DNA from 3 places in the Pseudomonas sp. N-1-13 genome. Region 1 is predicted to be linked to each of the others. Evidence: predicted binding sites of a transcription regulator. Region 1 holds the regulator's gene; each other region holds the start of a gene.
What was found. The regulator FliA, encoded in region 1, starts transcription of late flagellar genes. The targets are predictions, from matches to a motif close to CTAAAGTTTNNNNNNNNNNNGCCGNTAA.
Positions count from the first base shown of each region.

Region 2: a site for FliA is predicted at 4,771-4,798, ahead of AC3I65_RS11265 (methyl-accepting chemotaxis protein). Genes of this name have one in related genera too.
Region 3: a site for FliA is predicted at 3,851-3,878, ahead of AC3I65_RS13005 (methyl-accepting chemotaxis protein). Genes of this name have one in related genera too.

Region 1 covers NZ_JBYNRI010000001.1:1,601,458-1,611,912, reverse strand. The annotation lists gene AC3I65_RS07415 (DUF2802 domain-containing protein) at 1-314, opposite strand, end outside; gene AC3I65_RS07410 (chemotaxis protein CheW) at 316-801, opposite strand; gene AC3I65_RS07405 (CheW domain-containing protein) at 874-1,746, opposite strand; gene AC3I65_RS07400 (ParA family protein) at 1,843-2,634, opposite strand; gene motD (flagellar motor protein MotD) at 2,684-3,568, opposite strand; gene AC3I65_RS07390 (flagellar motor protein) at 3,584-4,324, opposite strand; gene AC3I65_RS07385 (protein-glutamate methylesterase/protein-glutamine glutaminase) at 4,324-5,442, opposite strand; gene AC3I65_RS07380 (chemotaxis protein CheW) at 5,491-7,746, opposite strand; gene AC3I65_RS07375 (protein phosphatase CheZ) at 7,774-8,559, opposite strand; gene AC3I65_RS07370 (chemotaxis response regulator CheY) at 8,578-8,949, opposite strand; gene fliA (RNA polymerase sigma factor FliA) at 9,116-9,859, opposite strand; gene fleN (flagellar synthesis regulator FleN) at 9,856-10,455, opposite strand, start outside.
Region 2 covers NZ_JBYNRI010000001.1:2,474,068-2,484,522, forward strand. The annotation lists gene AC3I65_RS11250 (efflux RND transporter permease subunit) at 1-1,398, opposite strand, end outside; gene AC3I65_RS11255 (WD40/YVTN/BNR-like repeat-containing protein) at 1,395-2,501, opposite strand; partial or broken gene AC3I65_RS11260 (hypothetical protein) at 2,737-2,826, opposite strand; gene AC3I65_RS11265 (methyl-accepting chemotaxis protein) at 2,937-4,733, opposite strand; gene AC3I65_RS11270 (DUF4212 domain-containing protein) at 4,981-5,247, shown strand; gene AC3I65_RS11275 (sodium:solute symporter family protein) at 5,259-7,028, shown strand; gene AC3I65_RS11280 (TonB-dependent siderophore receptor) at 7,195-9,321, shown strand; gene AC3I65_RS11285 (acyltransferase family protein) at 9,390-10,397, opposite strand.
Region 3 covers NZ_JBYNRI010000001.1:2,880,932-2,891,386, forward strand. The annotation lists gene AC3I65_RS12975 (MFS transporter) at 1-429, shown strand, start outside; gene AC3I65_RS12980 (FMN-dependent NADH-azoreductase) at 491-1,099, opposite strand; gene AC3I65_RS12985 (LysR substrate-binding domain-containing protein) at 1,229-2,137, shown strand; gene AC3I65_RS12990 (MmcQ/YjbR family DNA-binding protein) at 2,134-2,487, shown strand; gene AC3I65_RS12995 (DUF1294 domain-containing protein) at 2,491-2,901, opposite strand; gene AC3I65_RS13000 (undecaprenyl-diphosphate phosphatase) at 2,898-3,728, opposite strand; gene AC3I65_RS13005 (methyl-accepting chemotaxis protein) at 3,999-5,633, shown strand; gene AC3I65_RS13010 (AraC family transcriptional regulator) at 5,623-6,516, opposite strand; gene AC3I65_RS13015 (L-iditol 2-dehydrogenase) at 6,765-7,538, shown strand; gene AC3I65_RS13020 (CAP domain-containing protein) at 7,732-8,583, shown strand; gene AC3I65_RS13025 (LysR family transcriptional regulator) at 8,698-9,576, opposite strand; gene AC3I65_RS13030 (acyclic terpene utilization AtuA family protein) at 9,678-10,455, shown strand, end outside.

The DNA of each region.
Region 1 (10,455 bases):
GCGCCCATGCCCACCAGGCGAGCGGCCTGGGCGAAGGACAGGCTGGAGGGGTCGCGCTGCTCCAACTGGGCCAGTTTGTCCGGCAACGGAGCGACCACGGCGCGTAGCTCGTGCAGGGCTTCGCCCATGCGCACGGTGCCGTTCTGGTAATCGTCGACGCGTTTGGCCAGGTCGCGGATGCGTTGATCACGCAACGCATCGCCCTGGGCCTGCTGAGCGGCGATCTGCCGCTGGCCGCGTATGTACGCGACAAACATCGCCAGCGTGCCTGCCCAGAAAAGGAACAGGACAATGACTGCTACCTCAAGAATCAAATCAGATACTCTCCAGTTCCGACCATTCCTCTTCGCTCATCATCTTCTCCAGCTCGACCAGGATCAGCAACTCGTTGTTCTTGTTGCACACGCCCTGGATGAACTTGGCCGACTCTTCGTTACCGACGTTCGGCGCGGTTTCGATTTCCGACTGACGCAAGTAAACCACTTCAGCGACGCTGTCGACGAGGATGCCGACCACTTGCTTGTCGGCCTCGATGATCACGATACGGGTGTTGTCGTTGACCTCGGTGGAGTTCAAGCCAAACCGCTGGCGAGTGTCGATCACCGTGACCACGTTACCGCGCAGGTTGATGATGCCCAGCACGTAGCTTGGCGCACCGGGTACCGGGGCGATCTCGGTATAGCGCAGCACTTCCTGAACGCGCATCACGTTGATGCCGTAGGTTTCGTTATCGAGCTTGAAGGTCACCCATTGCAAAATCGGATCTTCGGAACCCTTGAGAGACGACGCCTTATCATTCATACCCTGACCCCTCGAAAAACCGCCTGTGGCGGTGTGTGTTCTGCCCCGTGACGTGGTGCGCCACGGGTTGTCTTATTTCGGTTTCTGAACCGGCTTGGCGCCGCCCAGGTGTTTTGCCCCGCCACTGGCGATCAATTCGGCCAGCTCGGAAACGTCCAGCAAGGCGCACATGTGCTCGATCACCGTACCGGCCAGCCATGGCCGTTGGCCTCGATGGCTGCGCCACTTGATCTCGTTCGGGTCCAGGCGCAGCGAGCGACTGACCTGATGCACCGCCAAACCCCATTCATACCCTTGCACCGAAATCACGTATTGCAGGCCCTGGCGAAAATCATCGCGATAACGGTCCGGCATCACCCAGCGCGCGGTATCCAGCACCTTCAGGTTGCCGGCCTGGCTCGGCAGGATCCCCAGGAACCATTCCGGCTGACCGAACAACGGCGTCAGTTCCTGCCCGGCCAGGGAATATATCGATCCCAGGCATACCAGCGGCACCGCCAGGGTCAACCCGGCCACATCGAACAACAAACACTCGAACGGCTCGGCGGCCCAGGCCGGACGGTCGTCGGTCGGCACCGGCGGCGGTGGGCTGCTCGGTGGCAGATGAACTTCCACCACCGGCGTCACCAGGCCCTGCAGCAACGGTGCAACGGTCGAGACCGGCGCCAGGATCGGCGCAGGCGCTTGCATCACTGCCACCTGAGGCTTGATGAACGGAGCCTCGACTGCCGCGGCAATCACTGTTTTGTGTGCATCACGGGCCTGCTCTTCGAGCACGGCCGCCTGAAATTCATCCAGTCCACCTTCGGCTTCGACGGTCTCGGGCAACGCCTCGATCACGCTCGGTTGCGGTGGCAGTTCTTCGGTTGCTTCCTGCAGCAGCCCATCCAGATAAGACTGCAGGGCCAGTTGCGGACGCGAGGTTGTCTTTATCGGGCGGCTCATGAGAACAGTGCGCCACTTGAAAAGGTTATCGGCATGTATGCGCCTGGACTTGAGCGCTCACAAGCGAGTGCAATGCCTTTGGTAAGCCTCGTCACCTTAAGCCACCTGCTGCGAAACGAGCTGCTGGGCCAGCAGGTGCTTGAGCAGCGCCCGGTAGGCCAGCACGCCGCGGCTCTTGCCATCGAATTGCGAAGGGGTCACACCGGCACGGCTGGCGTCACGCAAACGCGTGTCGACCGGAATGTAGCCTTGCCAGATGTCATCCGGGTACATGTCCCGCAGCACGCGCAGGGTGCCCAGGGACGCCTGGGTCCGACGATCAAACAGGGTCGGCACGATGTTGAAGGCCAACGATTGCTTGCGTGAGCGGTTGATCATCGCCAGGGTATTGACCATGCGCTCCAGGCCCTTGACTGCCAGATGCTCGGTCTGCACCGGGATAACCAATTGCTGGCTGGCCGCCAAGGCGTTGACCATCAGCACGCCAAGCAGCGGCGGGCTGTCGATGATCGCGTAATCGAAGTCCTGCCACAGTTGCGCCAGACTCTTGGCGATCACCAAGCCCAGACCGCTTTGTCCCGGCGACTGCCGTTCCAGGGTCGCCAGGGCGGTGCTGGATGGCAGCAGGGAAATCCGCTCATCGCTGGTGGACAGCAGCAACTGCCCCGGCAAGCCTTCGGGCACACCGCCCTTGTGCAGGAACAGGTCGTAGTTGCTGTGCTCCAGACTGTCGGGATCGTAACCAAAGTAGCTGGTCATCGAGCCGTGGGGGTCCAGATCGACCATGACCACGCGCTTGCCCGCCTCGGCCAGCAATCCGGCTAAAGCGATGGAAGATGTGGTTTTACCCACACCACCTTTTTGATTGGCGACTGCCCAGACTCTCATTCGGATTGTTCCTCCCGGTCGATAAAGGCTCGACCGAGAAATAGCTCGGTTATAAAGCGGGTGACGGAGAATTGACGGCGCTCTGTCTTCCCGGCGACTTGGGCTGGGTCGGTGCAGTTTGTGTGCCAGCACGCTTCAATGCCGCATCCGGTGTTGCATGGGCCGTACCGGTCCCGGTCAGGCTGCGGCGCACCTCAAGGTTGCGCGACACCACCAACACCACTCGCCGGTTGCGCGCCCTCCCCTCGGCGGTGGCATTGTTGGCCACCGGCTGGAATTCACCATAGCCCACCGACGCCAGCCGGCCGGGGTTTACGCCCTGCATCGCGAGCATGCGCACGATGCTCGCCGAACGCGCCGAGGACAGTTCCCAGTTGGTCGGGTACTGCGCAGTGCGAATCGGCTGATCGTCTGTGAAGCCTTCTACGTGGATCGGGTTGTCGAAAGGCCTGAGGATCGCGGCCACTTTATCGATGATGTTGAATGCCATGTCGCTGGGCATGGCATCGCCGCTGCCAAACAACAGGCTGGAATTGAGTTCGATCTCAACCCACAACTCGTTGCCGCGCACGGTCATCTGATTGGAGCTGATCAGATCACCAAACGCCGCGCTGATGTCATCGGCAATGCTTTTCAACGGATCGCTGCCGCCAGCGATACCGGCATCGACCTGCTCGGAGTCCCTGACCAGCGGTTTGGCCGGCGTGGTGGTCTTGGGCCGCTCATCACCAATGGGGATGGGCTTGAGGGCGCGGTCGGAGTCGGTAAACACGCCGATCAGCGCCTCGGAAATAACCTTGTACTTGCCTTCGTTGACCGACGAGATCGAATACATGACCACGAAAAAAGCGAACAGCAGCGTGATGAAGTCGGCGTAAGAGACGAGCCAGCGTTCATGGTTGACGTGTTCTTCACGATGCCTGCGACGTGCCATTTTCCATGTCTCCCATCAGTCCATGAAGCCCTGAAGCTTCAACTCAATGGAACGCGGGTTTTCACCTTCGGCGATCGACAGGATCCCTTCCAGCAACATTTCGCGATAACGCGACTGGCGCAACGCAATGGATTTGAGCTTGGCGGCGATCGGCAGCAGCACCAGGTTGGCACTGGCCACACCATAAATGGTCGCGACGAAAGCCACGGCGATACCACTGCCCAGTTGCGACGGATCGGCCAGGTTGCCCATCACGTGGATCAGGCCCATCACCGCACCGATGATGCCGATGGTCGGCGCATAGCCACCCATGCTTTCAAAGACTTTGGCCGCTTCGATGTCACGGCTTTCCTGGGTGTAGAAATCCACTTCCAGGATGCTGCGGATGGCTTCCGGCTCAGCGCCGTCCACCAACAGTTGCAGGCCTTTGCGCGAATAGTTGTCGGGTTCGGCGTCGGCCACCCCTTCCAGGCCCAGCAAACCTTCCTTGCGGGCGGTCAGACTCCAGTTCACCACGCGGTCGATGCCACCGGCCAGGTCGACACGTGGCGGGAACAGAATCCAGATGAGCACCTGCATGGCGCGCTTGAAGGCGCTCATGGGCGACTGCAACAGCGCCGCGCCCACGGTGCCGCCGATCACGATCAACGCCGCCGGGCCGTTGGCCAAGGCCCCCAGGTGACCGCCTTCCAGGTAATTGCCACCAATAATGGCGACGAACGCCATGATGATGCCGATCAGGCTGAGCACATCCATTACAGGCACGCCTCGACCAGATGTCTACCGATGTCGTCCAGCCCGTACACCGCGTCGGCCAGATCCGCTTTGACAATCGCCATCGGCATGCCATAGATCACGCAACTGGCTTCATCCTGGGCCCAAATGGCGCTGCCGCCCTGCTTGAGCAGGCGCGCGCCTTCGCGACCGTCGGCGCCCATGCCGGTGAGCACCACCGCCAGAACTTTGTCGCCGTAGGATTTAGCGGCGGAGCCGAAAGTGATGTCCACGCACGGTTTGTAATTGAGCCGCTCATCGCCGGGCAGGATTTTCACCGCGCCGCGACCATCGATCATCATCTGCTTGCCGCCTGGCGCCAACAGCGCCAGGCCCGGACGCAGGATGTCGCCATCCTCGGCCTCCTTGACGCTGATACGACACAGCTTGTCCAGACGCTCGGCGAACGCCTTGGTGAAGGCCGCGGGCATATGCTGGATCAGCACGATCGGCGCCGGAAAGTTGGCCGGCAACTGGGTCAGGACCCGCTGCAACGCCACCGGGCCGCCGGTGGACGTACCAATAGCGACCAGTTTGTAGGCTTTGCGCTTGGGGGCCGGCGACGATGACGTACTGGCGGGCGCGGAACGAGCTGGCGCTGGGGCCGGGGCACTGCGCGCTGGGGCCGGATTGAAGCTGCCCGATGAAGCCGGGGCTGGTGCAGGCGCTGGCGCAGGTATGCTATAGGCACCGACACGCCGGTTGCTGCGGGAAATACTGTGGACCTTCTCGCACAGCAACTGCCGAACCTTGTCGGGGTTGCGCGAAATGTCTTCGAAATTTTTCGGCAGGAAATCCACCGCCCCGGCGTCCAGCGCATCGAGGGTCACCCGGGCGCCTTCATGGGTCAGGGAGGAGAACATCAATACTGGGGTCGGGCAGCGCTGCATGATATGCCGCACCGCCGTGATGCCATCCATCATCGGCATCTCGTAGTCCATGGTGATCACGTCCGGCTTGAGCGCCAGCGCCTGATCGATTGCCTCTTTGCCGTTGGTCGCCGTACCGACGACCTGAATACTCGGGTCCGCCGAGAGAATTTCCGAGACGCGGCGGCGGAAAAACCCCGAATCGTCCACCACCAGGACTTTAACTACCATAAACACTCCGTTAGACGAGACGCGGCTGCGGGCCGCGCCCCTCCAGAATCAAATACGCCGTGCGGCGTAACGCTTGAGCATGCTTGGCACATCGAGAATCAACGCGATGCGACCGTCGCCGGTGATGGTGGCGCCGGACATGCCCGGGGTGCCCTGGAGCATCTTGCCTAGCGGCTTGATGACCACTTCTTCCTGGCCCACCAACTGATCGACGACGAAGCCGATCCGCTGGGTGCCCACCGAAAGGATCACCACATGGCCTTCACCCTGCTCGACATGAGCGGCGGAGCTGACCAGCCAGCGCTTGAGGTAGAACAGCGGCAGTGCCTTGTCCCGCACGATCACCACTTCCTGGCCGTCCACCACGTTGGTGCGCGACAGGTCGAGGTGGAAGATTTCGTTGACATTGACCAGCGGGAAGGCGAATGCCTGGTTGCCCAGCATCACCATCAGGGTCGGCATGATCGCCAGGGTCAGCGGGACCTTGATGACGATTTTCGAGCCCTGGCCCTTGGTCGAGTAGATGTTGATCGAACCGTTGAGCTGGGAAATCTTGGTTTTCACCACATCCATGCCCACGCCACGGCCCGACACGTCGGAAATCTCGGTCTTGGTCGAGAACCCCGGGGCGAAGATCAGGTTGTAGCACTCGGTGTCGCTCAGGCGGTCGGCGGCATCCTTGTCCATCACACCGCGCTTCACCGCGATGGAGCGCAGTACGTTCGGGTCCATGCCTTTGCCGTCGTCGGAGATCGACAGCAGGATGTGGTCGCCTTCTTGCTCGGCGGCCAATACCACCTTGCCGCTGCGGGGCTTGCCTGACTCTTCGCGCTCTTGCGGCGACTCGATACCGTGGTCGACCGCGTTGCGCACCAAGTGGACCAGTGGATCGGCCAGAGCCTCGACCAGGTTCTTGTCCAGGTCGGTCTCTTCGCCCACCAGTTCCAGGTTGATTTCTTTCTTGAGCTGGCGTGCCAGGTCGCGAACCAGGCGCGGGAAGCGCCCGAAGACTTTCTTGATCGGCTGCATCCGGGTCTTCATGACCGCCGTCTGCAAGTCAGCCGTGACCACGTCCAGGTTCGACACGGCCTTGGCCATGGCTTCGTCCTGGCTGTTGAGGCCCAGGCGCACCAGGCGGTTACGCACCAGCACCAGTTCGCCGACCATGTTCATGATCTCGTCCAGGCGAGCGGTGTCGACCCGTACAGTGGTCTCGGCTTCGCTGGCCGGCTTTTCCGCCGGCGCGGCCGCCGGTGCGCGGGCTGGCGCCGGGGCGGCGGCAGCAGGCTTGGGTGTCTCAGCCTTCGGTTCCGGTGCCTTGGCGGCGGGTTTGGCCGCGGCCTTCTCCGCTGGCGCAGCCGCTGTGGCAGTGGCGGCAGGCGCAGTGGCTGTTGAGGCGGTGCCGACTTCGCTGAACTTGCCCTTGCCGTGCAGTTCGTCGAGCAGTGATTCGAATTCGTGATCGCTGATCAGGTCGCTGCCCGCTGCGGCGGCGGCAGGCTTGGCTGGGGTCGGCGCGGAGGCGATAGCCGAATCCAGTGCGTCCACGGCGAAGTTACCCTTGCCGTGCAACTGATCGAGCAAAGCCTCGAACTCATCGTCGGTGATATCGGAGTTGTCGCCCGCCGCTTTCGGGGCGGCCGGAGCACTCGGGGGGGCGACGGCATCCACGGCGAACTGGCCCTTGCCGTGAAGCTGATCGAGCAGCGACTCGAACTCGGCGTCGGTGATTTCATCGCTGGCGGCGGCATCGGCGGCCGGCGCAGCAGGCGCTGCCGGAGCCTGGGCTTGAGCCTTGACGGCGTTCAGCGAGTCCAGCAGTTGTTCGAATTCGTTATCGGTGATGTCGCCTGATTCCTCGGCGACCGGTTCCTCAACCACTGGCGCGGCTACCGGTGCAGCTTCGTCAGCCGACTGCGGCTCGGCCAGGCGCGACAGCGCGGCGAGCAGCTCAGGCGTAGCAGCGGTGATCGGTGAGCGCTCGCGCACTTCACTGAACATGCTGTTGACCGCATCCAGCGCTTCGAGCACCACGTCCATCAATTCCGAGTCAACGCGACGCTCACCCTTGCGCAGGATGTCGAACACGTTTTCGGCAATGTGACAGCACTCCACCAGCTCATTGAGCTGGAGGAAGCCGGCGCCTCCTTTTACAGTGTGGAAACCGCGAAAAATTGCATTGAGCAGATCCGCATCATCAGGTCGGCTTTCCAGCTCGACCAGCTGTTCGGACAGTTGCTCTAGAATCTCGCCGGCCTCAACCAGGAAATCCTGAAGGATCTCTTCATCGGCGCCGAAGCTCATTAATGGGTGCTCCTAGAGGTCTAAAACCTAAAATCCAAGGCTGGACAGCAAATCGTCCACATCGTCCTGACCGGACACAACGTCTTCTCTTTTATCGGCATGAATTTGCGGACCTTCACCCTGAGAGAGATGTTTTTGTGGATCTTTTTCAGCGAGCATCGCTTCACGGTCGTGTTCGATGCCTGCAAAGCGGTCTACCTGGCTGGCCATCAACACCAGTTTGAGCAGGTTGCTTTCCACTTCGGTGACCAGTTGGGTCACCCGCTTGATCACCTGGCCGGTCAGGTCTTGATAGTCCTGAGCCAGCAGAATGTCGTTGAGGTTGCTCGCCACGGCGCGGTTCTCGGCGCTACTGCGCGTCAGGAAACCGTCGACCCGACGGGCCAGCTCGCGAAACTCTTCAGCCCCGACTTCGCGCCGCATGAAGCGACCCCAGTCGGTGCTCAAGGCCTGGGCTTCATCGCTCAGGCCATTGACCAGCGGCGTTGCGTTCTCCACCAGGTCCATGGTGCGGTTGGCCGCGGCCTCGGTCAGCTTGACCACATAACCCAGACGCTCGGTCGCGTCGGTGATCTGCGAGACCTCCTCGGCCTGCGGCATGTTCGGATCGATCTGAAAATTGACAATCGCGCTGTGCAGTTCACGCGTGAGCTTGCCCACTTCCTGATACAGACCGCGGTCACGGGTCTGGTTGAGCTCATGGATCATTTGAACCGCATCGCCAAAGCGGCCTTTCTCAAGGCTGTCGACCAGTTCGCGGGCATGTTTTTTCAGGGTCGATTCGAAATCACCCATTGAAGATTCGTTATCCATAGCTCCCCCGTGGCGCCGTTAACCGATGCGTTCGAAGATTTTTTCGATCTTCTCTTTCAACGCCTGGGCCGTGAAGGGTTTGACCACGTAGCCGTTCACACCGGCCTGGGCCGCTTCGATGATCTGCTCGCGCTTGGCTTCGGCAGTGACCATCAGCACCGGAAGGTGCTTGAGTTTTTCGTCGGCGCGCACATGGCGCAGCAAGTCGATACCGGTCATGCCGGGCATGTTCCAGTCAGTCACCAGAAAGTCGATGCTTCCGCTGTTGAGAACCGGAATGGCAGTGGTGCCATCGTCGGCCTCGACCGTGTTGGTGAACCCAAGGTCACGCAACAGGTTTTTTATGATCCGCCGCATCGTTGAGAAGTCATCAACGATGAGGATTTTCATGTTCTTGTCCAATTCGACCTCCAAGCAGTCTTAAACGCGCCCAGCACCTGAACGCGCCATTTCAATCAATCCGGCACAACACTCGACAACGGTCTGGAGGACAACAGAGAAAGACTGGCTCAGCACATGCCAGGCCAGCCTCGTTCGCAGTGTCCCCACACTGCTGTCAGCGCGCTCGCCACTCCCCCAAACGCCCCCGCAAACGGGCCGCGCACTGGCTGTGTAACTGGCTGACCCGCGATTCGCTGACACCCAGGACCTCACCGATTTCCTTGAGGTTCAGCTCTTCGTCGTAGTACAGCGCCAAGACCAGTCGCTCACGCTCCGGCAAATTGGCAATCGCATCCGCCAGCGCGCTCTGGAAACGCTCATCTTCCAGGTCACGCGATGGCTCCATGTGAGCACTCGCGCCGTCCTCGTGCAGCCCTTCGTGTTCGCCGTCCTGCAGCAGGTCGTCGAAACTGAACAGGCGACTGCCCAAGGTATCGTTCAAAATCCCGTAATAATCATCGAGACTCAATTGGAGTTCGGCCGCAACCTCGTGATCTTTAGCGTCACGCCCGGTTTTAGCTTCAATGGCGCGAATGGCGTCACTGACCATGCGGGTATTGCGATGCACCGAACGCGGCGCCCAATCACCCTTACGGACTTCATCGAGCATCGCCCCGCGAATGCGAATACCGGCATAGGTCTCGAAACTGGCGCCCTTGCTCGCGTCGTATTTGTTCGACACTTCGAGCAGGCCGATCATGCCCGCCTGGATCAGGTCTTCAACCTGGACACTGGCCGGCAACCGCGCCAGCAAGTGATAGGCGATACGCTTGACCAGAGGCGCGTATCGCTCAATCAATTCGTACTGGGCGTCCCGTGCCGATTTCTTGTAGAGATGGTTGTAACCGCTGGCTGTCATAACACGGGCCCTGCTGTTTGTTGCACGAGACGCTCGACGAAAAACTCCAGATGCCCGCGAGGGTTGGCTGGCAGTGGCCAGGTATCAACCTTCTGGGCAATAGCCTTGAACGCCAGTGCGCATTTGGAACGGGGAAAGGCTTCATAAACCGCACGTTGCTTCTGGACGGCCTTGCGTACGCTTTCGTCGTAGGGCACAGCGCCGACGTATTGTAGGGCGACGTCCAGGAAACGATCCGTGACCTTTGTCAACTTGGCGAACAGGTTGCGACCTTCCTGCGGGCTCTGGGCCATGTTGGCCAGGACGCGGAAGCGGTTCATGCCGTAGTCACGGTTCAATAACTTGATCAGGGCATAGGCGTCGGTGATGGACGTCGGTTCGTCGCAGACCACCAGCAAGACTTCCTGGGCAGCGCGTACGAAACTGACGACCGAATCACCGATACCGGCAGCGGTGTCGATCACCAGCACATCGAGGTTGTCACCGATGTCGCTGAAGGCCTGGATCAGGCCGGCGTGTTGAGCCGGGGTCAGGTGAACCATGCTCTGGGTGCCCGAGGCAGCCGGCACGATGCGAATCCCGCCCGGCCCTTGCAG
Region 2 (10,455 bases), 870 kb from region 1:
CGGGGCGCTGGGGTCGAGATCGCCGATTTTCAGATGCAGGCTGACCATGAGCCCGCCGACGCCCAGGGCCAGGGCGGCGAGCAAGGTCGGCGCGGCCACCTTGCGTCGGGTAAACAGGTCCAGCCAGCGCCACAGCAGCGGGTGTACCTTTTCCTCCCGTTGTGCTTGCTCGCTACGCAGGCTGCGGGCCGTGGCCTGGGGGCCGACGCCGATGTAGCTCAGCAGAACAGGCAGCAGGATCAGGTTGGTGACGATCAGGAATGCCACACCCAGGCTGGCGGTCAGCGACAACTGGCGGATCACCTCGATCTTGATCAATAGCAGCACGGCGAAGCCGACGGCATCGCAGGCCAATGCCATGAGCCCGACCATGAACAGGCGGCGCAAGGTGTAGCGTGCGGCGATCAGGCGATGGGTACCACGACCGATGTCTTGCCGGTAGCCGTTTATCGTCTGTGCTCCGTGGCTCATGCCGATGGCGAACACCAAAAAAGGCACCAGGACGGTGTAGGGGGCCAGTTCGTAACCGAGCAACGGCAGGCTGCCAAGCCACCAGACCACCGCGATCGATGAGCAAAACAACACCAGCAACGTACTGCGCAGGCAACGGGTGCAGGCGAACATCACCAGGCCGGCGATCAGGATGGCCACGGCAAAAAAGGTCAGTACTTGGGCGAGTCCTTCGATCAGGTCGCCCACCACCTTGGCAAAACCGACAACGTGCAGGCGAATGTGCTCGTTCTGGTACTTGGCGCGGATGTCTTCAAGCTTGGCGCCGAAAACCCCGTAGTTCAGCGGTTCGCCGGTTTCGGTGTCGATGTCCAGCAGCGGTACCAGCAACATGCTCGATTTGAAATCACCGGCGACGATGCTGCCGATTTCACCCGAGCGTTCGATGTTCAGACGCAGTTGTTCCAGGCTGTCGGCCGAACCATCGTAGTGCGAGTCGATGACCTGGCCCTCGTCCAGGCCCGATTCGGTGATGCCCTGCCAGCGCAGGGTCGGGGTCCACAGCGACTTCATATAGGGCCGGTTGACCCCGGGGAGCAGGTACACCTCATCGCTGATCTTTTGCAGGGTTTCGAGATAGTTCTTGTCGAGAATGCTGCCCTGGGTATTTTCCACCACCACGCGGACTACGTTGCCCTGGCCGGCGAGGCTGTCCTGGTTGGCCTGGAAGTTGATGACGAACGGATGATCCTGGGGAATCAGCCGCTGGAAGCTGACATTGAGCGTCAACTGAGGCAACTGCGCGACAAAGAACCCGGTCAGCAGCAGGCAGGCCAACATCAGCCAGGGACGATGGTTGAACAGCAGGCGTTCGAGCAGCGAGCCCGAGCGGGTGTCGAACTGGCGCAGATCCGCGATCACCGGAGCCTCTTCGTGAGTAGTCTTCATGGCGTAGACTCCTGGGCGATCGATAGGGGGGCGGCGAGTTTCTCCGCCGGCAGGGTCACGATGCCGGCCAGGCTGGTGATCACCAGGCTGCCGTCAGTGGCTTGGGCGACAGCAGTCAGCGGTGCGCCCCAACCGAAGGGGACGGGTCGGAAACTGCGGCCCTGGTCCCGGCTGGTGTACACCCGGCCTCCCTGATCGAGCAGCACGACGCTGCCATCGCTCAATTGCAGGCCCGCGTTGAAGCTGGCCTTGGCGCCATCAATGGTGACGGGTTGCCATTGTTGCCCGCCGTCGTCGGAACGGAACACGTTTGCCTGCAGGCCGAACAACAGGAGCCGGTCGCTCGCCAATGACAGCAAGCCGAAGTAGCTGCCCTCACAGGGCGAGGCCACGCGTTTGAAGGAGCCGCCGCCTGGACTTGTCGCCAATAGCAGGCCTTGTTCCCCGGCGATGAACCGTGTCCGACCCTGGGTTTGCAAGGCGTAGAGGTGCAGGCCGTCCGGGTTCTCGACTTGACCGGAGAAGGCCCGCCAAGTCCTGCCCCCATCTCTGCTGCGCAACGCCAGATTGAAGGCGCCGACCACGCTGACGCGATTCGGGCCGTTGAACATCAGGGCCAGGAGAGGTTTGTCCGGGCCGTCGTCCACCAAGCGCTGGGCCGCATTCAGGTATTCGTCTTGGGCCGCTTCATCGAGCGAGGCGGCCTCCTGTTCGGCCTGGGCCAACGTCAGCGCGGCGGCCTGGATACCATCGAGTCGTTTGCGCCAGCTTTCGCCGCCGTCCTCGCTGGACAGCACCACACCCTGATGGCCGATGGCCCAGCCATGGTTTTTGTCGACGAAGGCTACGGCGGTCAGGTTGACATCCACCGGGACCGCGGCCTGATGCCAGGCCTTGCCGTTATCGTCGGACCAGATCACCAGCCCATGTTCACCCACCGCTACCAGGCGTTGCCCGGCGCGTACGATGCCATTGAGCAAGGCGCGTTGCGGTTGCGCCACACTGGGCGCCGGGCGATTGAGCGGGTCTGCCGATGTCGCCGCCGAGGCAATCTGCGCGGCGCCCAGGGTCAGCAATCCCCCGAGCAGCAAGCGTCTGGCCATCGCACGACTTCGTCGGCCCAAGCCAAGGGGACGGTACCTGTTAGCGAGCACCGGAACGTTCCAGTGATTGTGGGGTAAACATGCTGTTTGGTCGTTCATAGAACTTCACCGCCCCCTTGTCGTCGATCAGGTTGAGCGCCGCGTAGTCCTTGGCCTGAAGATTGTAGACAAGGGGGGTGGCGTTGTAGGCCGGCGGGATCAGCGGATAGACGAACAGCGTCAGGGTGGGGGTCTTCTACAACTGGCCCCTGGCGTGCCATGGGGCGGCCACCAGCACTTGCCAGGTGTCTTCATGGAGGTAAAAGCGAGGTTTGGGCACCCTGTGCCGTGCGTCGGAGCGCTATGTGGTGTCCACCATCCAGCCCCGTCGTATTGCACGTTCAGGGCTTGGCGCAGGTTATTTGTCGGGCTTGATATCGCTGTTGTGCCTGGAAATCACTCCGCCAGCAGCACCGCCGCATCGAACCCGACCCGCAAGTTGCCCCAATGGCGGCCGCCGAAGAAGAACGGTACGTCGATCTCGGTCATGATTTCCCCGGTATCGCGCAGGTAGGTCTGGAGCAGGAAGCGTTGGGTGTTGCCCGCCGCGCGCAGGCCGATCGGGTCGTTGAAGATGCGCTTGTTGCGGCACACCGGCAGGTCGACGGCGCGGTCACCGGTCGGTTGTTTCGACACCCAGCTGTTGTTCACTGGGCAATAACCCTTGGTGTCGACGATGAATGAGACTTTGCCGCCCGGGGTGCTGCGGGTGAGTTTGTCGCATTCTTCCTGGCAGACTTGGGCAAAACGCTCGGTGTAGCTGGTCATGTATTGCTTGGGATCGGTGCCGGGGATCAGTTGGTAGTTCTGATCGAACAGGTTGAGGCCATCCTGCTGCAGCGCCTCCAATTGGACCTGGAGGCCGTCGCGGCACTGGCTGGCCCGGGTGATGGCGGCATCCAGCTTGCCATGGCCGAGCACGAACCGGCCCAACAATGCCTGGACCTTTTCAGCGACACCGGACAAGTCACGGGTCGCCGTTGCCGAATGCTGCATGCGCTGGTCAATCGACTGGCTGTCGGCATGGATCTGCGTAACCCGTTCGTTGATACCCGTGTTGGATTCGGCGAAAAGCTGGATATGGGACGCGATATCGGCCAACTTGCCATTGGTGGATTCGAAGTCGCCGATCATGCTTTCGAAATGGCCCGAGGCACGCTCCACGACTTTCTGGGTTTCCCGGGCGCTGTGGCTGATCTGGTTGGTCTGTTCATGTGTGGAACTGACTTCTTCGAGCATGGCGTCGATGTTTCGTGAGATGTCGTCGGTAGCCCGGCTGACATTCTGCGCCAAGGTGCGCACCTCATCGGCCACCACGGCAAACCCCCGACCGCTTTCACCGGCCCGGGCGGCTTCGATGGCCGCGTTGAGGGCCAGCAGGTTGGTTTGGGCAGAGATCTGCTGGATCAGCCCAACGATGGACTTGATGCTCGAAGAACGTTGGTTCAGGGCGCCTACCAGCGTGGCGAATTCATTGAGGCTGCTGGAGATTTCACTGATGTTGCCCGTCACTTCCAGCAGTTCTGCATAGGAGTCGCGAGCCATGCTCAGGTTCTGCGCAGTGGTGCTGGAAATGCCCTGAGTCTGGCGCGAGACTTCTTCGATGCGACCTACGGCGGTGTTGCTCTGGTCCATCACTTCCTTGGCGAAGCGGGCCTGGTGAGTAGCGCTGTCGCTGGAGTCGCTGATGTTTTTCAACGAACGCGCCGATTCGACCGCAATGTGCACGGTCAGCGCCTGGACATTACTGATGATCTCCCGCTGCTTGGCCAGGAAGCGGTTGCAAGTGTCGGCCAGCACGCGGATTTCGTCGTGGGTCACCAGAGGCAGGTCTTTGGACAGGTCGCCTTCGCCGCTGGCGATCTCCTCGAGGGCCTTGGTCATGGCCGTGACGGGGCGCACGATGAGGTGGCGAAAGTACCAGACCATGAAGCTGATCATGCACAGCGTCAGCAGCGCGCCGAAGAGCAGGGCATGGGTGAGGCTGTCGAGCCGGCCTTCGACTTGCCCCAGCAGCGCGGGGTCCAGTTGCGCAGTGTGCAACTGCAGCACAATGTCGGCGCGGGCACTGACTGCCACCCAGTAAAGCAAGCCACTGACCACGACCAGCAGGAAAAGGCTCGACAGCTTTTTGGTGAGCGTATCGAAAAACTGCATCTCGATAGACTCGTACAAGGCCTTTAGCGTCTGCATCCGTTGCTCCCGGGTAAAAAATCACTTTGATTGCATACATTCGACCGCGCACGGCAAAGCTTTAGGGAAATGGGCGATTTGATATCACTGCGGCGGTTTCCGCGATCTTTAACCCGTCCCAGTAAGTGAGGGAACGCGGATGTCAATATCCAGGGTGGCGAAGGTAGACGAAAGTCGTACTAGCGCTCTGCCCAGCGACTGCTACGGTTTGAGTGGAAAACAATAAAAACAACGGGAGTTGATTTCCATGTCCACTCAAAAGCAACAGGCTGCGCGTGCCTACTGGACGGAGAACCTACGCTGGATGCTGGTATTGCTGGCAATCTGGTTCTTGGTGTCGTTCGGCTTTGGCATTTTGCTGGTTGACCAGCTCAACACCATCAGCTTCTTCGGTACGCCCCTGGGATTCTGGTTCGCCCAGCAGGGCTCCATCTACGTCTTTGTGCTCGAGATCTTCTTCTATGTCTGGAAGATGAATCAGCTCGATCGCAAATATGACGTCCACGAAGACTGAGGCCGACGAGCATGGATACCCAAACCCTGATCTACCTGTTCGTCGGCGCGTCCTTTGCGCTCTATATCGCCATTGCCATCTGGACGCGCGCCGGCTCCACCAGCGAGTACTACGTTGCCAGCAAAGGCGTGCACCCGGTACTCAACGGCATGGCCACCGGGGCCGACTGGATGTCGGCCGCCTCGTTCATCTCCATGGCTGGGATCATCGCCTTCGCCGGCTATGACGGCTCGGTCTACCTGATGGGCTGGACCGGCGGCTATGTGCTGCTGGCGATGTGTCTGGCGCCGTATCTGCGCAAGTTCGGCAAGTTCACTGTCCCGGAGTTCGTCGGCGCGCGTTACTACTCGCAGACGGCGCGGGTGGTGGCGGTGATCTGCGTGATCTTCATTTCCTTCACGTATGTGGCAGGGCAGATGCGCGGTGTGGGCATCGTGTTCTCCCGTTACCTGGAAGTGGATATCAATACCGGCGTGATGATCGGTATGGCCATCGTGTTCTTCTATTCCGTGCTGGGCGGCATGAAGGGCATCACCTACACGCAGGTGGCGCAGTACTGCGTGATGATTTTTGCCTACATGGTGCCGGCGATCTACATCTCGATCATGATCACCGGTAATCCGATCCCGCAACTGGGCTTCATCAGCGAGGTCACCGGCTCCGGCCAGAGTGTGATCGAGCGGCTCAACGGGCTGGGTGCGGAGCTGGGTTTCACGGCCTATACCGACGGCACCAAATCGACCACCGACGTGTTTTTCATCACCATGGCGCTGATGGTCGGGACTGCGGGCCTGCCTCATGTGATCGTGCGTTTCTTCACCACCCCGACAGTGCGTGATGCGCGCAAGTCAGCAGGTTACGCACTGCTGTTCATCGCTGTCCTCTACACCACCGCGCCGGCCGTGGCGGCTTTCGCGCGCACCAATCTGCTGACCTCGATCCCCAACGTCAGCTACGCCACCGCGCCAACATGGTTCAAGACCTGGGAAAATTCGGGGCTGATCGCCTGGGCGGACAAGAACAACGACGGCATCATCCAGTATGGCCCGGGGGCAGCCCTGGTCGGCGCGCCGAGCTTCACGGGTGAACGCGGGGCGAACGAGCAGCGGCTGCTGAGCAACCAGGTTTCACCGGTGGCCAACGAACTGTATGTCGACAACGACATCATGGTTCTGGCCAACCCGGAGATTGCCGGGTTGCCAGGCTGGGTCATCGCCCTGATTGCCGCCGGTGGCCTGGCGGCGGCGCTGTCGACGGCAGCGGGGTTGCTGCTGGTGATTTCCACATCGGTCTCCCATGACCTGCTCAAAAGCAACATCATGCCCAGGATCACTGAAAAGCAAGAGTTGCTGGCCGCCCGGATCGCCGCTGGCGTGGCGGTGCTGATCGCCGGGTTGTTCGGCATCTACCCGCCGGCATTCGTGGCCCAGGTGGTGGCGTTCGCCTTTGGACTGGCGGCGTCCTCGTTCTTCCCGGTGATTGTCATGGGGATCTTCTCCAAACGCATGAACCGCGAAGGCGCGATCGCGGGGATGATTGTGGGGCTGACGTTTACATTCACCTACATCGTCTACTTCAAATTCATCAATCCGGCGATGAACACTGCCGAGCACTGGTGGCTGGGCGTATCGCCCGAAGGCATCGGCACCCTGGGGATGCTCTTCAACTTCGTAGCCGCGGTGGTGGTGTCACGCTTTACCGCGCCGCCGCCGGAGCACATTCAGCACCTGGTGGAAGATATCCGGGTTCCAAGGGGGGCGGGTGCGGCCATCGATCATTGATGTGCGGTAAGCCCTGATAACAGGGGTGGGAAACGAACAAAGGCGCCGGAGTGATCCGGCGTCTTTTTTTTGCGCGGGTCAAGCGGGAAAGCGTTAGAAATATTTACTGGGAATCATTCTCAAAGTATATTCTCTCTCATTAACATCCCTCTGTGAGTGCTGCGTCTTGAATCGTTCCACCCCTCTCGCTACCCGCAACGCCTTTTTTAAACGCGTGTTGCCAACGCTGTCCTGCTGTTTCATTGCAAGCCCTTTGTGGGCGCAGGACATTCTCGAACTGCCAACCACGGACATCCAGGGCAGTCGCATCACTCAGGACGAAGGGTACACGGCGTCGCAAGCCAGCACCGCGAGCAAAAGCGATGTACCGATCAAGGAAGAGGCGCAGTCGATCAACGTGGTGACCCGGCAGACCCTGGCGGACTATCAGGTGCGCTCGCTGGGCGATGCGATGAAATTTGTCAGCGGCGTCAGCCAGGGCAATACCCTGGGCGGTTCGCGGGATTCGCTGGTCAAGCGCGGTTTCGGCACCAACGATGACGGCTCGATCCTGCGCGATGGTGTGCGTTCGAACCTGGGACGTAACTTCAGCGCCACCACCGAGCGGGTCGAAGTGCTCAAGGGCCCGGCCTCGATGTTATACGGCGCGCTGGAGCCCGGCGGCCTGGTCAACATCATCAGCAAGAAACCCGAATACACCCAGAGCACCACACTGAGCGGCTCGGCCTACAGCGAAGGTGGCGGCACCATGGCCCTGGATACCACCGGGCCGTTGGGCGATACCGGCCTGGCGTATCGGTTGATCGCCGAGCGTGGGCATGAGGATTATTGGCGCAACTATGGCGTCAACGAGAGCACGCTGGTGGCGCCGTCCCTGGCCTGGACGGGTGAGCGGGCCTCGTTGAACCTCAGTTATGAGTACAACGAATATTCCAATCCCTTCGACCGCGGCACTGTATTCACCGACGGGCATCCGGCCGACATTGACTACAACAAGCGCCTTGATGAGCCTTGGGCCAAAAGCGTGGGGATTCGCGAAACGGCGACAGCGCGGTTTGAGTATGAGCTGAGTGAAGCGTGGAAGACCCGCGTGACCTATGGCTGGAACAATGATCGGTATAGTCTTTCGATTGCGCAGCCCAATTCGCTGACGGGTAATAATTTGCGCCGTGCCGCCAACGGTGCTCACTATGACGATGAAACCCGCTACGCCAGCTGGGATTTCATCGGCAGGCAGCAATTGTTTGGTCAGCGTCATGACCTGCTGGTTGGGGCTGACAATCAAGTGTCTGACCAATTTCGTGGCAAGACCTACCGCAATACTGCTCAGGGTGGTTTCGACATCACTTCGCCGACCTACGGCAACCTGCCAGAGCCAAGCCAGATCAGTGCTCCCCAAAGCGACCTGAGTAACCAGTTGACCTCCAGCTCCGTTTATCTCAAGGACAACTGGCACCTCGACGACCACTGGATTCTAGTCTTGGGTGGCCGCTACCAGCATTACGATCAATACAGCGACCAAGGTTTGGGCAGCCGTTATGTGGTCAACCGCGATGACAACGGCGACGCTTTTGTACCGTTCCTGGGGCTGGTCTACAAAGCCACCGACAACCTGTCGCTGTATGGCAACTACAGTCGCTCCTTCAAGCCCAACGATGACGTGGACGATGCCGGCAACACCTTCGATCCAGAGGAGGGCCGCAGTTATGAAATCGGCGCCAAATACGACCCGCTACCGGGCCTGAACATCAACCTTGCGCTGTATGACATCGTGAAGAAGAACGTCGTAACGTCCTCCACGGTCAATGGCGTCACGTTGGCAGAAGCCGCCGGCAAAGTCGGCTCCCAAGGTCTGGAACTCGACGTCACCGGTCGTCTGGCCGAGCGTTGGGATCTGATCGGCACCTACGCCTACACCCACACGGAAATCCTCGACGATCCGGATGACGAAGGCCACCGCCTGGCCAACGCACCCAAGCACACCGCCAGCCTGTACCTGACCCACCACCTGAACGTGCCTGCCGAATTCGGCGCCTGGCACGCCGGCGCCGGTGCCCGTTACGTCGGCGAGCGCGCCGCCAACAACGCCAACGATTTCTGGCTCAGCAGCTACACCGTGGCCGATGCCTTCCTGCGCTGGGAGTCACCGGTATTGGGGCACAAAACCTCGTTGCAGTTGAACGTGGACAACCTGTTCGATAAACATTACTACCCGTCTTCCACCGGCAGCCAATTGCAGGTCAATGTCGGCGAACCGCGTACCGCCCGCCTGAGTGCCAGCGTGACGTTCTGAGTGCGCTGTTCTGAAAACAAAAAATGCCCGGAACCGAGTTCCGGGCATTTTTTATTCGGGGCCAGCGGCTAAGCCAGTGTGCGGCCAACGGGTACCTGCGTGATGTCACGTTTAGCGCCCGCCCTCAACGCGTGGCGCAGCTTCAGCGCCGGTCGCTCAACGCAGTAATACGACAAGCCACTCAATGCCAGCGACAACACCAGCACCAGTGTAATCATCAGGGCGCTGTACTCAACCGGCCAGAACGCCCGCAACACGTACATCACCACAAAATGGTTGAGGAACACGCCATAGCTGATATTCCCCAGAAACTCATCCATCCAGTGATGCTTGAGCCTGCTGAGCACATGCACCGCCGGCACACCCAAGACTATGCCCAAGGTTACCTCTGCGTTGAAGGGGCGGCGGGGAATGAACCCGACAACAATGGCCAGGAACATTATCGCTGCCACGACCGTGGTGATGGAGGCGACCCATAGTCCTTTGGCCTGGGCGTGGTACAGGTAGCTGCCACACAGGAAGATGAACAATACGCCCGGCAGTAGACGGTAGCCGTAGATGTCGGTGTTGACGTAGCCCAGCGAGGCGACCAGGAAAACCGTTACGGACACCGCGAACGCAATGCCTCGGGCCTTATAAAGGATCAGAAACGGGATCAGCAGGTAAAAGCACATCTCCAGCCCCAGAGACCAGCCAGGTGGCAGGATCTCCGGCACAGTGACGCCGAACATATAGAAACCCAGCGGCACGATGGGCAGGCTGGTGGCGATGTTTTCGATTGTCAGCGCCGCCGCCTGTGGCGTGCCCGGCAGCAGGAAATGAATCACCGCGCAGGAGAGGACGAAATACAGAAGGAACTGCGGGTAAAGTCTCAACAATCGGTCAAGGTAGAACAGGCCGATTTTCCCTGGGACGTTGTAGCTCCTGTCGATCAAGGGCGTCATCACAAAACCGCTGATAATCAGAAACGACACCACGGCAACAACGCCGGGGTTGAACCCCACGAACATCACGCCCATGTGGGAAATCGCCACGAGCATGGCCAGCAGCAACCGATAACTCCCCACGCCCATCATCCTTAATCAGAGTTGATCCGTTGAACGGTTAAGTTATTGGGGTTTATCGGCGCTGAAC
Region 3 (10,455 bases), 1.3 Mb from region 1:
ACAGTGTTTGGCGTCTGTTTCATTCTGTCGCGCTTGTTGTTCATTTCCAGCATCGCCCGCTTCGGAGGCTTCAGGACGGCCATTGCCTGCATGTGTATAGAAACCTTGGGGCTGGTGTTGCTGTGGCTGGCACCTTCTACCGCGTTCGCGCTGATCGGCGCGGGGCTGGCCGGTTTCGGGCTGTCGCTGGTGTATCCGGCGTTGGGTGTGGAGGCCATCAAGCAAGTCCCGAATACCAGCCGTGGCGCAGGACTGAGCGCCTATGCGGTGTTCTTCGACCTGGCGCTGGCGATTGCCGGCCCCTTGATGGGCGCGGTGGCGTTGAATCTGGGGTATTCCTCGATCTTTTTCAGTGCGGCACTGCTGTCGATCATCGGACTGGGGCTGACTTTACTGCTGCGGCGCCGTACCGAAACAGCCGCTTATTGATCGACCTTGTGCAAACTCACCAGGCCGGTTCGCCCAGGCCTGGTGTTTTTTTGCGCGGTCTTTAAGCTGCGGCGAATTGCTCGCTGATCTGCAGCTTGGCTTCGTTCATGGCTTTGCTGCGCATTTCGTCACCGTAAGCCAGGCCCTCGGCGCGAACGAACTCGATGTCGGTAATGCCGAGGAAACCGAACATGACCTTCAGATAATCCTCATGCGCTACGCCGCTTGGCTGGCCGGCATGCAGGCCGCCAGAAGTGGAGACGATCACCAGTTTCTTGCCACCACACAGGCCTTCGGGGCCGGCTTCGGTGTAGCGGAAGGTTTGGCCGGCCACGGCGATACGGTCGATCCAGGCCTTGAGTTGAGTCGGAATGGTGAAGTTATACATCGGCGCTGCGATGACCACCGCGTCCGCCGCCAGGAATTCGGCCATGGTCGAGGCACTGAGATCAGTCTCGTGCTTCTGGGCAGCGTCGCGCAGTTCAGCGCTGGTGCCGGCGGCGATCAGGGTCTGGGCGGAAAAGTGGCTGATGGCATCGGCCGCCAGGTCGCGGTAGGTCACGACGACGTCCGCTTCGGCAGCTTTCCAGGCCTCAACCACGTCACGGCTCAGTTGGCGGGACGCGGAATTGTCGCCCAGGATGCTCGAGTCAATGTGCAACAGTTTCATATGAGTGCTCTCCAAGTGAGGATCGCGACCAAGCGATCAATTGAGAACAATCCTATCGATGAAGCCAATAGCCGATAAGTCAGTATTAATGCGATAGTTCGTTCCACTGACAGGACAATAGAACTCGATATGCAAGACCTCAATGATCTGTACTACTTTGCCAAAGTGGTTGAAGCCGGTGGTTTCGCCGCGGCCGGACGCCTGTTGGGTATTCCCAAGTCGCGGCTGTCACGACGTATCGCTGAACTGGAAGAGCGCCTTGGCGCCCGACTGCTGCAACGTACCACCCGCCAGTTGAAGCTCACCGCCGTTGGCGAGCGTTATCTGCGCCATTGCCAAGCCATGCTGCTGGAAGCCGAGATGGCCGATGAAGCCGTGGCGAGCATGTCCACTGAGCCGCGCGGGCGCCTGCGGGTTTCCAGTCCGGTGGGTTTGGCTCATCAGATGCTGGGCGGGGTGATCGCCAGCTTCCTGGAAAAATTCCCTCAAGTGCAGCTGGAAATGATGCTGGTCAATCGGCGGGTTGACCTAGTAAGCGAAGGCATCGACGTGGCATTGCGCGTGCGCGATCTGGGGGACGAAGACCCGCTGCTGATGACGCGACGGCTGCGTCAGGCGCGGCTGATCATGGTCGCCAGCCCGGCGTTCGTCGCAGGACGGCAGATCAATACCCCGGAGGATCTCAAGAAACTGCCGATACTCGGGGCGCTGGACGCCGATCGCCTGGTCCATCTGCGCCTGCTCAAGGCCAACGCAGAGCCCGTCGAACTGGCCCTGGAAGCCCGGCTGGGCATCGACGACTTCATTGTGCGCCGCGCCTGCGCCCTCGCCGGCCTGGGTTTCACCTTGTTGCCGAGCATGTATTGCGAGGAGGAACTGCAGGACGGCACACTGGTGGAATTGTTGCCCGAGTGGTCGCTGCCGGACGGCTGGCTGCAGGCAGTCTATCCGCATCGACGCGGCATGTTGCCAGCGGTGCGCGCGTGGATCGACCACTTGGTAGAAGCATTCGATGGCTGTGGAGATAGAAAAATATGAGCTTGAGCGAAGAGGATGTCGCGCAGTTCTGCCTGGGTTTGCCGGGCGCCAGGGAGGACTACAAATGGGGCGGCGTGCGGGTATTTTCCATTGCCGGCAACAAGATGTTCGCCCTGCAGAACCTGCGGGGCGAATCACTGGCGTTCAAGGTGGACAAGGATCTGTTCCTGGGGCATTGCGACCGCCCGGGGATTCACCCGGCGCCCTATCTGGCGCGGGCTCAGTGGGTCATCATGCAGACGCCCTACCCGCTGGGCGCCGATGAACTGCGTGGCCTGCTGCAGCGCTCCCACCAACTGGTGGTGAGCAAGCTGCCCAAGCGCACCCAGGTGGGTTTGCTGCTGTCGTGAAGCTCAGAAAAGCATCAGCAGATGACTGCCCAGGAATAACTGGTCGATCCAGAACACCTGGTGCAGCAACACGATGAACCAGAACACCACCTGAAACGACACCTTGCGGGTCTTGTGGCGAAACACTTGCTGAGCCAACAACGCCCCGGGCCAGCCCCCGGCCAGCTCCACGGCGTGCAATACGTTTTCCGGGGTGCGCCAGGCGTCAGCGCGGGCCTTGCGCTTGTCGCTCCAGTACAACAGAAACGCCACCACGCTGACGAGCCCGTAGGCCGTCAGCGGCACCCAGGACTCCGCACGCAACCCGAGCAAAAGTGATCCGAGCAGCGGCAAGGCGCACACCAGCGCAAATACCACGAGCTTGAGCCGCAAACTCTGCACGGCTGGGCCCGGCTCACGGCCTGGACGGCTCATGGCTGGGCCGCCGTCCAGTCCACCCAACCGAATTGCCAGGTGGCCAGGATCAACAGGCCGAAAGCGATCCGGTACCAGGCAAATACGGCGTAACTGTGGCTGGCGATGAACAGCAACAAGCCCCTGACCGCGATCATGGCGAAAATGAACGCCGTGACGAAGCCGATGGCGAACACCGGAAAATCCGCCGGCACAAACAGCTCGCGATATTTATAGCCGGAGTAGACCGCCGCGCCGACCATGGTTGGCATCGCCAGGAAGAATGAAAACTCGGTCGCGGTCTTGCGCGACAGCCCGAACAGCAAGCCACCGATGATGGTCGAACCTGAGCGGGAGGTGCCGGGAATCATCGCAAGGCACTGGGCGAAGCCGACTTTCAGTGCATCCTTCCAGGTGATGTCGTCTACCGTTTCGGCGTGCACTGTGTGCTGGCGCTTCTCGGCCCAGAGCATCACGAAACCGCCCAGCACCAACGCCATGGCCACCGTGATCGGGTTGAACAGGTATTCATGGATCAGGTCTGCAAACAACACGCCCAATACCACAGCGGGCATGAAGGCAATCAGCAGGTTGGCCGTAAACCGACGAGCGCTGGGCTGGGTGCGCAAACCCAGTACCACGTCGAAGATCTTGCGCCGAAACTCCCACACCACCGCCAGGATCGCCCCGAGCTGGATGATGATGTTGAACGCCATCGCGCGCTCGCCGCCGAACTCGAGCAAGTCCGCGACAATGATCTGGTGCCCCGTACTGGAGATCGGCAGGAACTCCGTCAAGCCTTCTACCACGCCAAGAATCAGTGCCTGAAAGGCGGTCCACAAATCCATTCATCCCCCAAAAGACTATGCTTGCGCACGTCTCATCAAAATTTAAGCGTTATGCAGGTGTAAACAGCAGGCGCACGGTGACTGCGATTTCTCAAAAAAACCAATGAAAAAACCGGAACAGGCTCAGGTTTTGCGCCGCGGGGCCGAAATCCTATCAGACAAGCCCTGATAACGCTGCCGCGTTATGACTCAGGACACAAAGGCATACCCGCCTGACGCCAGACTCAGGCGGTCGCAGATGACAAGAATAAGAAACCGGAGTGACAGCGTATGAATAGCTTGCGCAGTGTGTCGATCAGCCGACGCTTGTGGCTCATCTTGGTCGTGTCCATCGTGATGTTGTTCACGTTAGGCGCGTTCATGCTTAAGCAGATCCACACCGACCTGTATCAGGCCAAGGTGCAGAAAACCCAGCATGTGGTCCAGACTGCCAGCGGCGTGCTGAGCTACTACCATGGTCTGGAAACGGCTGGCACCCTGACTCGCGAGGTTGCGCAGAAGCAGGCCCTTAGCGCGGTGCGCGGCTTGCGCTACGACCAGAGTGATTACTTCTGGATCAATGACCTGACCCCTGTGATGGTCATGCACCCGACCAACCCGAAACTCGAAGGTCAGAACCTCTCGGCGATTCGCGACCCGAATGGTTTTGCGCTGTTCAACGAGATGGTCGCCATTGCCAAGGCCAAGGGCGCCGGGATGGTGGATTACCTCTGGCCGAAACCGGGCGCCGAGGCGCCGGTGGCGAAAACCTCTTACGTCAAACTGTTCGAGCCGTGGGGCTGGATCATCGGTTCAGGCGTGTATGTCGATGACGTGGAGGCCGAATTCCGCTCTCAAGTGATCAAGGCTTCGCTGATCGGCCTGGCGATCACCCTGCTCATGGGCCTGCTCCTGACCCTGATCGTGCGCAGCATCGTTCGGCCGCTGCAGGAAACGGTCAATGCCATGGCCAACATTGCCAGCGGTGAAAGCGACCTGACCCGCACCCTCGACACCCACGGCCAGGATGAAGTGACGCAACTGGCCCGGCATTTCAATGCCTTTACCGCCAAACTGCGCGAAGTAGTCAGCCAGTTGCAGGACTCGGCCAGGGCCCTGGGGCAATCGTCCAACGACCTGGGTAACGACGCCGCCCAAGCCCAGGAGCGCAGCCAGCAACAATCGCAACAGATGGAACTGGTGGCGACTGCGATCAACGAAGTGACCTACGGCGTGCAAGACGTCGCCAAGAATGCCGAACACGCCGCCAGCGAAATGCGCGACGCCGAATCCCAGGCCCAGCAGGGCCAGGTGAATATCGATGGCAGCTTGCAGCAGATTGACCGACTGTCCCAGACCATTGATCAGGCGGTCGAGGTGATTCGTACCCTGGCCAGCGAAAGCACCCAGATCGGCAGTGTGCTGGAGGTGATCCGCTCCATTGCCGAGCAGACCAACCTGCTGGCCCTCAACGCCGCGATCGAAGCGGCCCGCGCCGGTGAACAAGGTCGGGGCTTTGCCGTGGTGGCCGATGAAGTGCGGCTGCTGGCCCAGCGCACGCAGAAGTCCACCGCCGAGATCCAGGCGATGATCGAACGCTTGCAGAACCACTCCGAAGCGGCGGTGAAAGTCATCAGCGACAGCAGCCGTGCTTCGCAATTGACCATTGAACAAGCCGGGCTGGCCGGCGCCAGCCTCAACGCCATCGGTCAGGCCCTGCGCAATCTCAACAGCCTGAACGCCTCCATCGCCAGCGCCACACTGCAACAGGCCCATGTGGTGGAAGACATCAATCAGAACGTGACCCAGGCCGCCGGCCTCTCCCACAGCACCGCCCTGGCGGCTGAACAATCGAGCCTGGCGAGTACCCGTCTCAAGTCGCTGAGTGAGCAATTGAACGGGTTGCTGAAGCAGTTCAGGGTCTAGCTGATCGATACTCGCTGGGCGTCTGGTGCATCTCAATGCGAAAGTGCCGATTGAAGTTGGACAGGTTGTTGTAACCCACCTCAAAACAGATATCGGTCACCGGCATTTCACTGTGCAACAGCAACCGGCAGGCTCGCTGGACTCGGAGCTTGCGCATCAGGTCAATGAAACCGTGTCCGGTGATGCGTTTGAAGAAACGCGAAAAACCGGGCTCGCTCATGCCCAGTTGCCGAGCAATCACCGACAGGCGCAGGTCACCCGTGAGTTCAGTCTGCAGGTACTCGAAGGCCTTGTGGATGCGTTCGGAACTGCGGGCATCCAGACTGGGTGCATAACAAGGGCTGGCCAGGCACTGGGCCTGCTCCTGCGGGGCGAGATTGAGTGTGTTGAGCAGTTGGAGAAACAATGCCAGCCGCCCGAGTCCCTGGGCCGGGCCGATGCTCTCCAACAGCCTTGCGGCGTTCACCGCGGTGTCGTCGCTGAAGACCAGACCTCGTCGTGCCCTTTCGAACAGCGGCTGTAAATCCCCGAGTTCAGGTAGCGTCCGGCGCAGGCTCAACAGCGTTGCGCCATCGAATTGCAGCACCACGTCCCTTCCAGCCAAGTACTCGCCCGGGGCCAGGTCGCCCATCCAATCGTGGGGCAAGCCCGGGCCGATCATCGCCACGTGGCCGGGGCCGAATGGACCAATATAATCGCCCGCCAGCAATTTACCGCTGCCCCGACGAATGAGATGGATCTCGAATTCGGGATGGTGGTTCCAGCGCGCCAGCGGATACGGATAGTCGTGCTCATACCAGCGAAAACTGTGCTCGGGCTCAGGCAGGATGACTTCAAGTTCGGCGGGTGGCTGCTCGAACAGGGGCGTTGGGTGATCAGGCATGTCGCGCGTCTCTATCGCTGTAGGCAGCACCTTACGCTCGGCGCGCGTCGGTTCACCAGCCCTGACCTGATCGTCCACCGATACTTTTTTAACCCGGCCAAGGGACACGTCACGGCGTTAAAAAAAGTACCAGCCGATGATCCCTCCCGCGTTTGTCCGGCGCCAATGGCGCTGCTGTAATCGGCACGTCATTGATGGTGAGCCGCGCTCCCCTGCTGTTTATTTTGTCATTCGAGACAGGACAACCCATGAAACGACTGGAAGGAAAAAGCGCGCTGGTCACCGGTGCTGCCCGTGGTATTGGCAGAACGTTCGCCCAGGCCTATATCAACGAAGGGGCTACTGTGGCGATTGCCGATATCGATCTTGGAAGCGCCCAAGCCACCGCCGCCGAACTGGGCGACAGCGCCTACGCGGTCAAAATGGACGTCACTGAACAAGCTTCGATTGACCAGGCCATCGAGGCGGTCGTGGCCCGGACGGGCAAGCTCGATATCCTCGTCAATAACGCAGCGCTGTTCGACCTGGCGCCTATCGTGGAGATTACGCGCCAAAGCTACGAACGGCTGTTTTGCATCAATGTCGCCGGCACACTGTTCACGCTGCAGGCCGCCGCCCGGCAGATGATCCGCCAGGGGCATGGCGGCAAAATCATCAACATGGCCAGCCAGGCCGGCCGGCGTGGAGAAGCCCTGGTGGCGGTGTATTGCGCCACCAAGGCTGCGGTGATCAGTCTGACCCAGTCGGCCGGCCTTGATTTGATCAAGCATCGAATCAACGTCAACGCCATTGCCCCTGGTGTGGTGGAGGGTGAGCACTGGGATGGTGTGGATGCGCTGTTCGCCCATCATGAAAACCTGCCCCTGGGAGAGAAAAAGCGTCAGGTCGGCGCGCAAGTGCCCTATGGCCGGATGGGCACCGCGCAGGATCTGGTGGGGATGGCGATATTCCTGGCCTCTGCGGAGAGCGAATATGTGGTAGCACAGACTTATAACGTCGATGGCGGGAACTGGATGAGCTGATAATTCGCAAGTTTTGCCCTTGAATCGACGGAGATGGACTTATTTGCCTGAAAATTGATCCCACTACTTGAGGATTGTCCCAAACGGTACCCAACGGTGCCGTTGCAAGGGATTTCAAGAGAGCGTGAATACCGTTGCCCCAGCCGGGCAAAAATTGCGCATCATAGGCGCCGTCCGCTCAAGGGAGATTTACATGCGTGCCATTTCATCCGTCATGCGTCTTATCGGGCTGTCGCTGGGGCTGGCCTTCGCCACCAGTGTCCTGGCCACCGAAGAGACGCAACTGGTCGAGTCCATCAACCTTTACCGCAGTCAGTCGCAAAGTTGTGCGGATCAGGCCTCTCTGGAGCTACCGCCGCTGGCCATGGATTCGCGGCTGATCCTGTCGGCCAACGGCATTGGTGACCTGCAGCAGGCGTTGGCCCGCACGGCCTACCCGATGGTCAACGTACAGGCCATCAGCCTGTCCGGGCCACGGGACGCGCAAGCCGCGATGAAGGCCGTGCAGGAAAGCTTCTGCCAGGTGGTGCTGGATCCACAGTTCGTCGACATCGGCGTCAGTCGCCTGGATCGCGAATGGCGCATCGTGTTGGCGCGCCCGCTATTGTCGGCGCGTCTGGGAGACTGGCAAGCCGAAGGTCAGAAGCTACTGAAGCTGATCAACAGTGCCCGTGCCCAACCGCGCCGCTGCGGCACCGAAGCCTTCACGGCGACGACGCCGCTGGCCTGGAACGCTACGTTGGCCCTGGCCGCCGTGAACCACACTCGGGCCATGGCCAACAACAACTTCTTTGACCACAAGGATCGCGACAGCCGCATGCCGGGCGACCGCGCCGAGTTGGCCGGTTACCTCGGCCAATTGATCGGTGAGAACATCGCCGCCGGACAGGATACGGCCCTCAAAGTGGTGGACGGCTGGCTGGCAAGCCCCGGTCATTGCGCCAATCTGATGAACCCGCAGTTCAAGGAACTGGGCGCCGGCTATGCGGTGGACCCGAAAAGCGATGCGGGGATTTATTGGACAGCGATGTTTGGCACCCAATAGCGTTTGATCAGATCGCTTGGCACTGGCGGCAATCCCGCTATCGCGAGCAGGCTCGCTCCCACAAGGGTTCTACACACTGTGGGAGCGAGCCTGCTCGCGATGAGCATGGAACTGTCATTGCTGACGCAGCGTCTGCCGCAAATGCTGCATGAACTGGCTCAACGACGGCGACTGAGCCACTGGCTTGCGTTGCAACAGGCCGATCGAACGCTTTCCGGGCTGGTCGATGGCAATCACCGCGCATTGCTCGCCAATATTGAACACCGCCGTGCAACTGGCCGGCAGCAGGGAAAACCCCAACCCTTCGCGTACAAGCGCAGTGGCGGTACTCATGTGCGCCACCTCCCAAGCCGGCTCAGGCTCGACATTCAGGTAGCGCAACGCTGCGTCGGCCAAGGGCCGGATGCTCGTGTCGGGAGTCAGGGCAATGTAGGGCCTGCGTTTCCAGTCGTCCAGACTGTCGCGCTGATGATCCTTGTGGGTCAGCAACACCAGATTGTCATCCAACAGGCGCACGAAGCTCAGCCCGGACAGGTCGTCGGGTAACGAGGTAATACCCGCGTCCACCTCACCGCGCTGCACCCACCCCATGATCTCCCCGGCCCGACCATCCAGTACGCTCACCCTTACACCCGGGTGTTTGCGCTGGAACGAAGCGATGACCACAGGCAGGAACGAAGCGGCGGCAGTGGGCAGTGCCGCCAGGCGAAGGGAGCCACGACTCAGGCTGAGGGTGTCGCGGGCGTCCCGTACGGCATCGTCCATGTCCCTGAGCATGCGCCTGGCCTGGGGCAGAAAGTGTTCGCCGGCCAGCGTCAGCTCGACACTGCGGGTGTTACGCGCCAGCAACTGCAGACCCATGGTCTCCTCCAGTTTGCGGATGCTGTAGCTCAGCGCTGGCTGGGACAGGTGAAGCTGTTCAGCGGTGCGCGTGAAGCTTGAGGTTTCAGCGATCAGGATAAAGGCACGAAGCTGTCGGAAAGAAACGTTCATGGCCGTACTTATAAAGATAATGGATCAATTGATTCTACCTTTAAAATTCACAGAACAATCCATGGCCGCCACTATGGGCCATCCCATCAGTGGAAACGGACATGACAAAAACAATTCTCGTCGGATGCGGCGCCGGTTTTGCCAATGATCGCCCGGACGCCGCCTTGCGCCTGGCCCAGGACCTGGCGCAACGAAACGGCCAGCGCTACATCATGCTGGAGTTGCTGGCCGAACGGACGCTGGCCGAAGCGCAACTGCGCAGGGGCCTCGATCCTCAAGCCGGATACGCCTCTCGCCTGTTCGATTTCCTCGAGCCGATGCTGGATGTGTGTATCGACGCCGGCATCCCCATCATTACCAATGGGGGGGCAGCCAATCCCAGAGCCGCCGCGCAGCGCCTGCGAGCAACACTGGCAGGACGCTATCCGAGTTTGAAAATTGCCTGCGTACTGGGCGATGACCTGCTGGAAGAAACCACACCGCGCTTCAAGCAATGGCTGCCCGTGGACCCGGCAGACGTGGTTTCGGTCAACGTCTACACCGGTGCCGACGGCATTCATACGGCGCTGCAAGAAGGTGCCGGTATCGTGCTGTGCGGGCGAGTGGCCGACCCTTCGCTGGCGGTGGGCGCGATTCGCCACGGGCTGGGTTGGGCCGCCGACGATTGGCAGAAAATGGCCATCGCCACCGCGACCGGGCATTTGCTGGAGTGCTGCACCCAGGTCACCGGCGGGTACTTTGCCCACCCTGGGATCAAAGAGATCCCGGACCCGGCGAACCTCGGTTGCCCCATTGCCGAAATCCATGAGGATGGACGTTTGATCATCGGCAAAACCCAGGGCTGCGGGGGCCGCGTCAGCGAGCAAACGGTCAAGGAAC